Regions from separate parts of the Providencia stuartii genome, predicted to be linked through region 3. Evidence: predicted binding sites of a transcription regulator. Region 3 holds the regulator's gene; each other region holds the start of a gene.
What was found. Region 3 encodes LexA, which represses DNA repair genes until DNA is damaged. Its sites were predicted from a motif close to TNCTGTATGTACATACAGNA; they were not measured.
Positions count from the first base shown of each region.

Region 1: a site for LexA is predicted at 1,685-1,704, ahead of rmuC (DNA recombination protein RmuC). Genes of this name have one in related genera too.
Region 2: a site for LexA is predicted at 1,138-1,157, ahead of dinB (DNA polymerase IV). Genes of this name have one in related genera too.

Region 1 is NZ_CP119546.1:594,883-598,175, reverse strand. It holds gene ubiE (bifunctional demethylmenaquinone methyltransferase/2-methoxy-6-polyprenyl-1,4-benzoquinol methylase UbiE) at 1-209, opposite strand, end outside; gene rmuC (DNA recombination protein RmuC) at 286-1,641, opposite strand; gene P2E05_RS02540 (DedA family protein) at 1,746-2,276, opposite strand; gene P2E05_RS02535 (tyrosine-protein phosphatase) at 2,347-3,129, opposite strand.
Region 2 is NZ_CP119546.1:1,074,819-1,078,111, reverse strand. It holds gene pepD (beta-Ala-His dipeptidase) at 1-17, shown strand, start outside; gene dinB (DNA polymerase IV) at 63-1,118, opposite strand; gene P2E05_RS04590 (TonB-dependent hemoglobin/transferrin/lactoferrin family receptor) at 1,291-3,293, shown strand, end outside.
Region 3 is NZ_CP119546.1:449,028-452,320, forward strand. It holds gene plsB (glycerol-3-phosphate 1-O-acyltransferase PlsB) at 1-710, opposite strand, end outside; gene P2E05_RS01920 (diacylglycerol kinase) at 825-1,199, shown strand; gene lexA (transcriptional repressor LexA) at 1,336-1,959, shown strand; gene zur (zinc uptake transcriptional repressor Zur) at 2,150-2,665, opposite strand.

The sequences.
Region 1 (3,293 bases), 150 kb from region 3:
AGATCTAGAACGCGTTGATTACGACGCACACCACTGGCTTCTATCGTAAAACGTTTCCAGACACGATGAATGCCAAACGACATTAAATCATTCATCAAATCATATTTTGATGCTACAGAATGAAAAACATTTGCTACTAGGCCAACTTTATCTTCTTTGCCTACTGTACGGAAACCAAAATCAATAGTTTCTTTTGTTGGTTCTGTCATTTCTATTATGCCTGTTTATAATTCAAACTTTTGTAGGAAGTGTAACAGCCTTTGAGGTAAAACCCTATCAAGAAGTCTAAGATTCCGCACAATATGGCTTATCTGACTTTTCAACTAATTGAGCGGAGATTGGCTGCTTTACCTCTACTCCCATTTCTTTAAAGCTTTCTGCTTGGCTAATCAAATTTCCTCGGCCTTCTGCTAGCCTTTTCATTGCTGATTGGTAAGCCTGATCTGCTTTATCTAAGCTGGCGCCTAAAAGCTGCATATCCTCGACAAAAAGGCGCAACTTATCATACATTTTCGCTGCTTTTGTCGCAATTTCTTGCGCATTTTGTCCTTGTCGTTCGTACCGCCATAAGTTATTGATTGTTCTCACTGCAACCAATAAGGTAGAAGGACACACTAACATGATATTCTGTTTTATCCCTTCATCAAGTAACTCAGGCGATTCTTTTAAAGCTAACAAATACGCAGGTTCAATCGGAATGAACATCAAGACATAATCAAGGGAGCGTATTCCTGGTAATTGGTGATAATCTTTACGGCTTAAACCACGCATATGATTACGAATTGAAGCGACATGATTTTTGAGTGCATAGGCTTGTTCTTCAGGATCTTCACTATTGAAATAGTTTTCATAGGCGACTAATGACATTTTAGCATCAACAATGACGTCCTTGCCTTCAGGTAGGCGAATAATCACATCGGGTTGATAACGGCTATTGTAGCTTGTGTTTATACTCACCTGTGTCTCAAACTCACTACCTTGACGTAAGCCAGAAGCTTCAAGGATACGAGTCAAAATCGTTTCTCCCCAATTCCCTTGAATTTTATTATCACCTTTGAGAGCACGCGTTAAATTAACGGCTTCTTTCGTCATTTGATTGTTTAACTGTTGTAATTGACGAATTTCATAAGCCAAGGTGTGCCGTTCTTTAGCCTCTTCCCCAAAACTTTGTTGAACTTGCTGGCGGAAACCTTCAAGTTGCTCACGAAATGGTGACAGCATGGCGATTAAGCTTTTCTGTTGCTGCTCTGACACTCGTCGTTCACTTTGTTCGAAAATACGGTTTGCCAAATTTTCAAATTGTGTAGTCAGCCGCTGCTCACTATTTTGCAATAGCCTTTGTTTTTCTTCGTTAGCTAATTGATTTTGTTCAAAACGTGTGGTGATTTCCCGTAGTTCAGCTTCCTGCTCACGGTTAATGTCTCGCAATGTACGCAGCTCTTGATCAAGACGCTCATACTCCATTTTCCATTCAGAAAGATGGATGTTTTTTTCATCGCTTGCCGCAAGCTGACGGTTAACTTGTTGGAGTTCTTGTTCTTTTTGGCTCAATTTTTGTGCAATAGAAAACCAGACAGCCAAACCGCCAATTAAAATACCACCGAGGGCACCAATAACCCCATATAGTAGAGAGGTATCCACTGTTAAATCCTTACATTACGTGATCCAATGTAAAGTAATCGGATACTGTATATCTGTCCAGAAGTAATTTGAAGTAAGCCATAAATTGCGAACAGCTTCGCAGCTTATCCCATCCAATGAGCCAACCAACGTAGGCCAAAAGCGCCTGGCGCTAATATACCGAATGCCCATATCATCGCAGAAACAATATTCGCGATCTGAAAGTAACGTTTCGGCATTTTACAAATGCCTGCAACTAAAGGCACTACGGCTCTAAATGGTCCAAAGAAACGTCCTAAAAATACGCTCCAGATCCCCCAACGATTAAAGAAGTGCTGCCCGCGATCTATCATCTGTGGTTTACGAGAAATAGGCCACATTTTACGAACATTGTCTTTGTAGTGAAAACCAAACCAGTAAGAAAGCCAATCACCAAAAAACGCGCCTAATGTCGCGGCAAGCCATACAGGCCAAAATGTGATACCGCTTTCTCCGATTAAAGCCCCTAAGCCAAGTAAAATGACGGTCGCAGGTAACAGTAAGGATAAAAATGCTAAAGATTCACCAAAAGCGAGAAAGAAAATGATTGGTAGTGCCCATATTTCATGTTCACGGGTAAACTCAGTCACCGCATGGACTATTTCATTTAGTGTCACCGTCATTTCTCCCTTAATGATAACTTGGTGAGTACATTAACGAATATGTAATAAACCAATATTAAACTAACTATTCGATAAAATAGCTTTGCAGCACGCTGCGACCAGACTTATCCAAACCAAAATCCGTCTCTAACCACTTATCAATGCTGCCATAATGATTATTTATACTATTTATCGCTGTCAGTAAAAACTCTTCGCGTACTGAATAGACATATTCAAACTTCTTCACTGCGCTTTCGCTCATTCTCTGGGCGTGTTCTTCCAGTAAATGCTTGCGATATGGGGCCAACGTTTCGTTTGTTAGCAAGTAATCTTCCATGACGGTGTCTAAATCAGCGCCAAGTGCAAATAGTACTAAAGCTGAACCAACGCCGGTACGATCTTTACCAACGGCACAGTGCTGAACGATACCGCCTTTTTCTGGCTGCTTTAGCATATTCACCAGTTGATGATAAGCTGGATTATTTAGCGGCAGCAGTTCGTAAAGACGGTTCATGAAAATTTTAGGATCAAATTTTTCAAGGAGTTCAGGGGTTAATTTATCAAGATCAGCACTCACCTCTTTAGCCATAGGGTTTGCGGGTGCATTAACATAATGAGCGCCATCCCAAACAATATCTGGTTTTGATTTAATTTCAGCAACATCGCGATAATCTAATATCTGATAGAGATTTTGATCTTGTAAAATGATCAAATCCTCTTCAGTTAAATGGTTGAGAGCCCCTGAGCGAAACAATAAACCTGACTTAATTTTATTACCATTCGCTAATTTTTTCCCACCAAGGTCACGGAAATTAACGCCGCCTTTAAGAGGCAATACTGAAGGGTGCAAATAAGGTGTTTTGGTCATCATCTTCTTACCTATAATGTTGATTGTTCTCAAAACCATAACAGATTATGCCTCGAAAAAAATCAGAAAAAATACCTGCAATTAAGCAGGCATTAATAAAATGAGCGATAAAGATGAAAATAAACCAAGAGAGAAAGTGAACTGGGCTCGTCTACTGTTTATTC
Region 2 (3,293 bases), 630 kb from region 3:
TCCCAGTTAAAGGCTAATGAACGACGGCTAATCAAAGTATCCGCTCTACTGGGGCGGGTACTTTAAAGTTCTAACAATAATTGCCTTTCTAATTGTGGGCTTTGCAAAGTCACATGCAAACCAACCAGCCTAACCCCTCGATTTTCGCGACGATTTTCCCAAACCTGTTTAGCCAAAAGTACAAGGTCTTGCTTATCGAGTATTGGATAAATATGTTCCTGAGTTGTTTGCTGGAAATCATTAAATTTTATTTTTACGCCTTGGCGTGCAATACGCCGGTCAGGTTTTACTTTTGTCAGCCTGATTTCCAACTCTTCATATAACTTATCCAATAATGGCAAACACTCCTCCCAGTGATAAATATCCTTCACCAGAGTCCGTTCAACCCCCACAGATTTACGCAATCTATCAGGATTAACGGGCCGTTCATCAATACCATGGCAGCGTTCCCATAAGACCTGCCCAAACTTCCCCATTGCTTTAATTAAAGTGACAGCATCATAATGTTGCACATCCGCACACGTTTCCAATCCCATATCTGATAACTTTTGCGCCGTGACTTTGCCAACCCCCGGAATTTTTTTCAACGGTAATGACAACACAAACTCCGGTAAACGTTGAGGTGTGATGACAAACTGCCCATTGGGTTTATTTAAATCCGAAGCAATTTTGGCTAAAAATTTTATTGGTGCGATCCCTGCTGAAGCAGTCAGCTGTAGCTCATCAAAAATTTGCTGACGAATAGCCTCAGCAATCAGTGTTGCTGAGCCATGACAGTATTGGCTATCTGTCACATCTAAATAGGCTTCATCCCATGACAGGGGCTCAATTAAATCGGTATAACGAGAAAAAATTTTATGGATATGCAAAGACGTTTCTTTATAGAGAGCCATCCTACCCGGTAGAACTTTTAGATGGGGACATAACCTTAATGCAACCGCTGTTGACATGGCACTATGTACACCGTAGCGCCTTGCCTCATAGTTGGCTGTACTAATTACACCACGACGCTCAGCACTCCCCCCCACGGCAATAGGAACATTACGTAGACTAGGGTCGTCACGCATTTCTATTGCGGCATAAAAGCAGTCCATATCAATATGAATTATTTTACGCATTACAATCTCACCGAATAGATACTGTTTAAATATACAGTTTATTTATTAGGTGTGCAATTATTCCTCAAAAAAACCGTCAATATAAAAATAATTATCATTTTCATTACCGGAAAAACGTTCTCAAACGACTAATAGTAGATATTGATAAGAATGGTGAATTATCGAGAATATAATGAATAAAAATTCCACTCAGCAAGTAAAAATAGATAAACCAACACGTGCCTTTTTGTCTAGGCTCAATCGTCTCTCCTTTGCGAGTTTACTGATCGCTACCACAGCAGCCTCTGCGGACGGAGCAGAAACCGTTCTTGAGGCATCGCACAAACAAGAACAAGATCAACCCATTCAATTTCCAGCCCTATCTGTTGTTGGTCATTTAAATTCAAGTGTTGGCGCAGGCAGCTCAGTGCTTAAATTAAAAGATATCGAACGTACCCAAGCCAATAATCTGGCCGAGCTAGTCGATCAGTTACCGGGAGTCTCATCATCCGGTTCCCCTCGCCCTGGAGGGCAAACACTCAATATTTGGGGGATGGGAGATATGGAAGACGTTAAAGTCACTCTTGATGATGCGCCCAAGGGCTTTGAAAAATACCGCCAAGGTTCAGTGTTTATCGAACCTGAACTCATCAAACGTATCGATGTTGATAAAGGTCCACATAACATTATGGACGGCAATGGCGGCTTTGGTGGAACCGTCAAAATCACCACCAAAGATCCTGAAGACCTGTTACGGACAGGACAGCATTTCGGAGCGATGTTTAAATACAGCTATCACACCAACGACCGTCAAAATATTTATAGTTCAGCCTTATATGGCAAAACGCTTAATGGGATTGCCGATGGCTTATTGTATGTCAGCAAAAGAAAAGGGGATGATTTACGTCGTCCTGATGGGAGCCGATTCGGTTTTTCTCAATCAGATCAATTATCTTATTTAATTAAAAGCAATATTTACCTCAATGACCAGCACACTCTCAGTTTATCTGCAATGCGCTCAGAATCGGATAACTTAGTGCCTTGGGCTGCAAAACGAGATGAACTGAGCACACCAACACAAAGAGAGATCGACCAATATGGCTTTGATGGTGCGATCAAACGTAAATTGGTACAGCGAGATCAGCAAGATCAAAACTACAGCGTGAAGTGGAATTTTATCCCTGAAAATAGTGATTTGATCAATCTAACAGCCACATACGCATGGTCAAAAACCAAGCAGCATGACACTAGACCAGAAAATGCGTCTAAATTCTTAACGTCCAGCCTAGGTAATAAAAGCTGGGTTAACTATACAGATCAACTCTTTGATATTCATAATGAAAGTGTCTTCGATACGGGGAGGTTAGAACACCAAGTTACCATTGGTGCAAGATGGCATAAGAATGATCGTGGCATTTTGATGTTCGATGCAGGAAAAGCCAATAAGCCTGAATATAATTATGGTTATTTTCAACCGCAATTTATGCCTGCTGGAGTCCAAGAAACCACCAGCGCATATATCCAAGATGCAATAACTTGGAATAGGCTAACAATCACTCCGGGCGTACGCTACGATTATGTTACCAACAAGGGTAAAGGTAATTTAGCTGCAACCTATATGGAGCAAGACCCTCTCATCGGCCATGATTATCGTTCCGTCACTTATAGTGGTATCTCGCCTCATTTGGGGCTCCTTTGGAAAACAACACCTAACCTCACGCTTTTTGGTGATATTAGCCGTACATGGCGTGCACCTGTTATTGATGAACAGTATGAAGTGCAATTCGCTAATAGCAGTTTAACCGGCAGCAGCCGCAATCTAGGTAAAGAACGTATGCATGGAATTCGTTTGGGTGCAATCGTCGACTTCGACCAAGTCATACAAGCGGATGACCAGTTACAAATACGTACCACGCTATTTCGTAATAGAGGAAAAGATGAGATATTTCGTCGCCGTGGTGAATATTGTGAGGCAAAAAAATACGGTATAGGCGATTGCGAGAGACCCCTTTCGAACTATCGTAATTTACCCGGCTACACCATTGAAGGCTTAGAGATTGAGCTATTTTATGATAGTCCTAATCTTTTCGGTAAAATGGCCTATTCCACAATCAAAGGTGAACGTGATGCCTCTCCTCGTGACCCCTGGTTTGGACAAAAAACATGGATAGGTGAAATTCCACCCGATACCTTACA
Region 3 (3,293 bases):
CGTGCTTCATCTTCAACCGCTTTTTCAATCGCTTTTGAGGTTAATAGCTTATTGAAAAGATCTTGGCGGGCAGGCAGTTTCGGACCAACCGCCGCGAGGCGTTGACGTGAATAATGGATACGGGCAACACGTGCTAGTTTATTCGCAATAATCGTATCGGTACCATGCTCTTGCGCCATCACTCCCATGGATACGGTTGGCGAAAAACGGACAAAACTATCTCGCCCAAGCCAAATCACGGCAAAGAATTTTTGGATACCGTTGAGTAAGCGTAAGGGGGGAGCCGGTGTATGGCCTTCTCGTCCAGGTGCACGACCAAACATCACGGATGCAGGTAGCATTTGAATATCGAGATTCGGATTACTACGATGCAAGTCTAGGTATGCATGGAATATTCTTACTGACTCTTTACGTGGGTTTGGTGAGTAGTAGCGAAAGACTCTCGGACCATCATCAATGAAGACATAGGCCGGTAATTTAGTGCCATTAATGTCATTATCGACCAACGGGTCAGGTAGACCGATCGATAAGCATTGGTGACGTAATGTTAAAAGGTCAGACTTGGAATGATAAGGCAACACGTATAACGTGGGCCGGCTGGTGTCCAATTCCAGTTCTGATATCGGGTCTGTTGGAACGAGTTTACTCTTTACCAGTAATTTAAGTGGTAAATTCAACGTGTTGTAATATATTTTACGCCATAGTGACATAAATGATTATAGCCTCTTGTTAACAATGCTTCGCAAGCATACCAGAAATCAACTGGCAAATGATTAACTTTGACCGCAAAAAATGATTATTGTTTGTAATTTTGAGGAATAAATATGGCGAACCAAACTAAGGGATTGACTCGTGTAATAAAGGCTGCGGGGTATTCCCTTAAAGGATTAAAGGCGGCTTGGATTAATGAAGCGGCCTTTCGGCAGGAATCTGTTGCGGCATTGATTGCCGTCATTATCGCGCTGTGGTTGGATGTGAGTTATATCGATCGATTATTGTTGATCAGTTCTGTTGTGCTGGTGGCGATTGTTGAATTACTGAATAGTGCAATTGAAGCGGTGGTTGATCGCGTGGGCAGTGAATATCATGAATTGTCTGGTCGAGCTAAAGATATCGGTTCTGCCGCGGTGTTTGTGACCATTGGACTCGCGTTGGTTATTTGGGCAACCGTTTTATGGCAACACTATTTTGCTGGCTAATGTAGAAATTGTCGCAAATCGATAAATCCTTGATGAGCTTTCAACAAATATGGCACTTCAGTGATTTAAGTGTTTCAAAACTTCATTTACCTGTATATACTCACAGTCTGACTGTATAAACAAACAGGGGAACGAGATGAAAGCACTGACGGCTAGACAACAGCAGGTTTATGATCTGGTGCGCGATCACATTTCTCAGACGGGTATGCCACCTACACGCGCTGAAATAGCAGCAAGCCTTGGTTTTCGTTCGCCTAATGCGGCAGAAGAGCACCTTAAAGCCTTGGCACGTAAAGGGGTCATTGAGATTGTTTCAGGGGCTTCTCGTGGTATCCGTTTACTACTTGAAGAAGAAAATGATGCTGAAGTTCAGGGGCTTCCTTTGATTGGACGTGTTGCTGCTGGCGAACCTCTATTGGCTCAAGAGCACATTGAAAGTCATTATCAAGTGGATCCTGCTCTATTTAAGCCCCATGCTGATTTTTTATTACGTGTTAATGGTATGTCAATGAAGGACATTGGGATTATGGATGGCGACCTTTTAGCTGTGCATAAAACACAAGATGTCCGTAATGGGCAAGTGGTTGTTGCACGTATTGAAGATGAAGTGACTGTGAAACGCTTTAAGCAGCAAGGTAACCGTGTTGAGTTAATCGCTGAAAATGCAGAATTTGCTCCGATTATTGTTGATCTGCGTCAGCAGAATTTTACAATTGAAGGGCTAGCGGTTGGCGTGATCCGTAATGGTGACTGGTGCTAATGTTAGCGCCATAAAATACCCTCAAAAATATTGCTGGCAGATTTACTATGTATCTATTTTAGGAGTCTGCCTGCGATACCTTTCTTTTACTCATTAGTGAGTTTATCTGTGCACCCGACTTATTAAGAGACATAAAATAAAATATTACGCTCTACTATAGTGTGTTTTGTCTATTTTATTGTCTTAGTGATTACTTTTTCTTTGTCTTAATAGGTTGTTCATGGTCATGATGACAATGCTCATGGTCTTTACAGCTAGCTAACTCACTGCATACTCGGCATAAACCATGGTTCTCAACGACGGTATGACGGAGTTGAAATTGATTTTGATTAGCTAAATCTAAAATAGCAGCTTCTATGGTTCCGCAATCACTTTCTGCTACGCCACCGCAATGATCACAAATCAACATGACTGAGATATGGCTAGGATTGTCAAAGTGATGGCAGATAACATAGCTATTTGTCGATTCGATTTTATGAATAAAGCTCTGTTCCATTAAAAATTCAAGCGCACGATAGACTGTTGGTGGCTTGGCTTGAGGCTCGACTTCACGCAGCAAATCGAGCAGGTCATAAGCACTTATTGCACCGTGTTGTTGCGCTATTAGCCGTAGAACGGTTTCCCGCTGAGGCGTTAGCCTAACACCTCTTGATTGGCAAATTCTTTCGGCCATCACTAGCAGCTTATCCTCACTCATTATTTTCATGGTCGTTGACCCCACAGCAAAAATCCCAATGATAGTGAAGACAAGTTTACCATAACTTTATGATACATAGAGACTGAAATGAGAATGAATAAAAAGTGAGGCTTAGAAAAAAGCGTATTAGGAAAAAATCACAACCATTTAATATTCAAATAAATAAATCACATCTCACAATATACGTTAATATTGTATTTTAAGCATGTTACTAAAAGTGAGTGAAATAGGGTTATAAATGGCACCATTATACTCTGGTGCAATAAGTAATTTATTATCACGATAAAAACAAAACCAATACAAAATAATAACAAGTGAAGTGTAACTTTAAATTTAAAAAGTAATCTTCAGTAACACATTTCAATTGGGAGTTTTCTTATCTGCATTATTTAATATAGGTTTTTATTTTAATTTTCATTGGTTTTTTATTTTTTAATTCTAATTTATTAGGTTTTCATACTGATTTTTGTTGTTTTTTTCTAGTGATACGTATTTCTTTATAATAAGGCGGCTTTCTTTTTAGAAAAAATTATTAAATTTTTATAAATATAAACTTACATTTTTATATATATTTTTCTAATTATTACTACTTTTAGGAGTTGGCGCTGCCTTTTTTAAGGGGTTGGAACTGAAAATA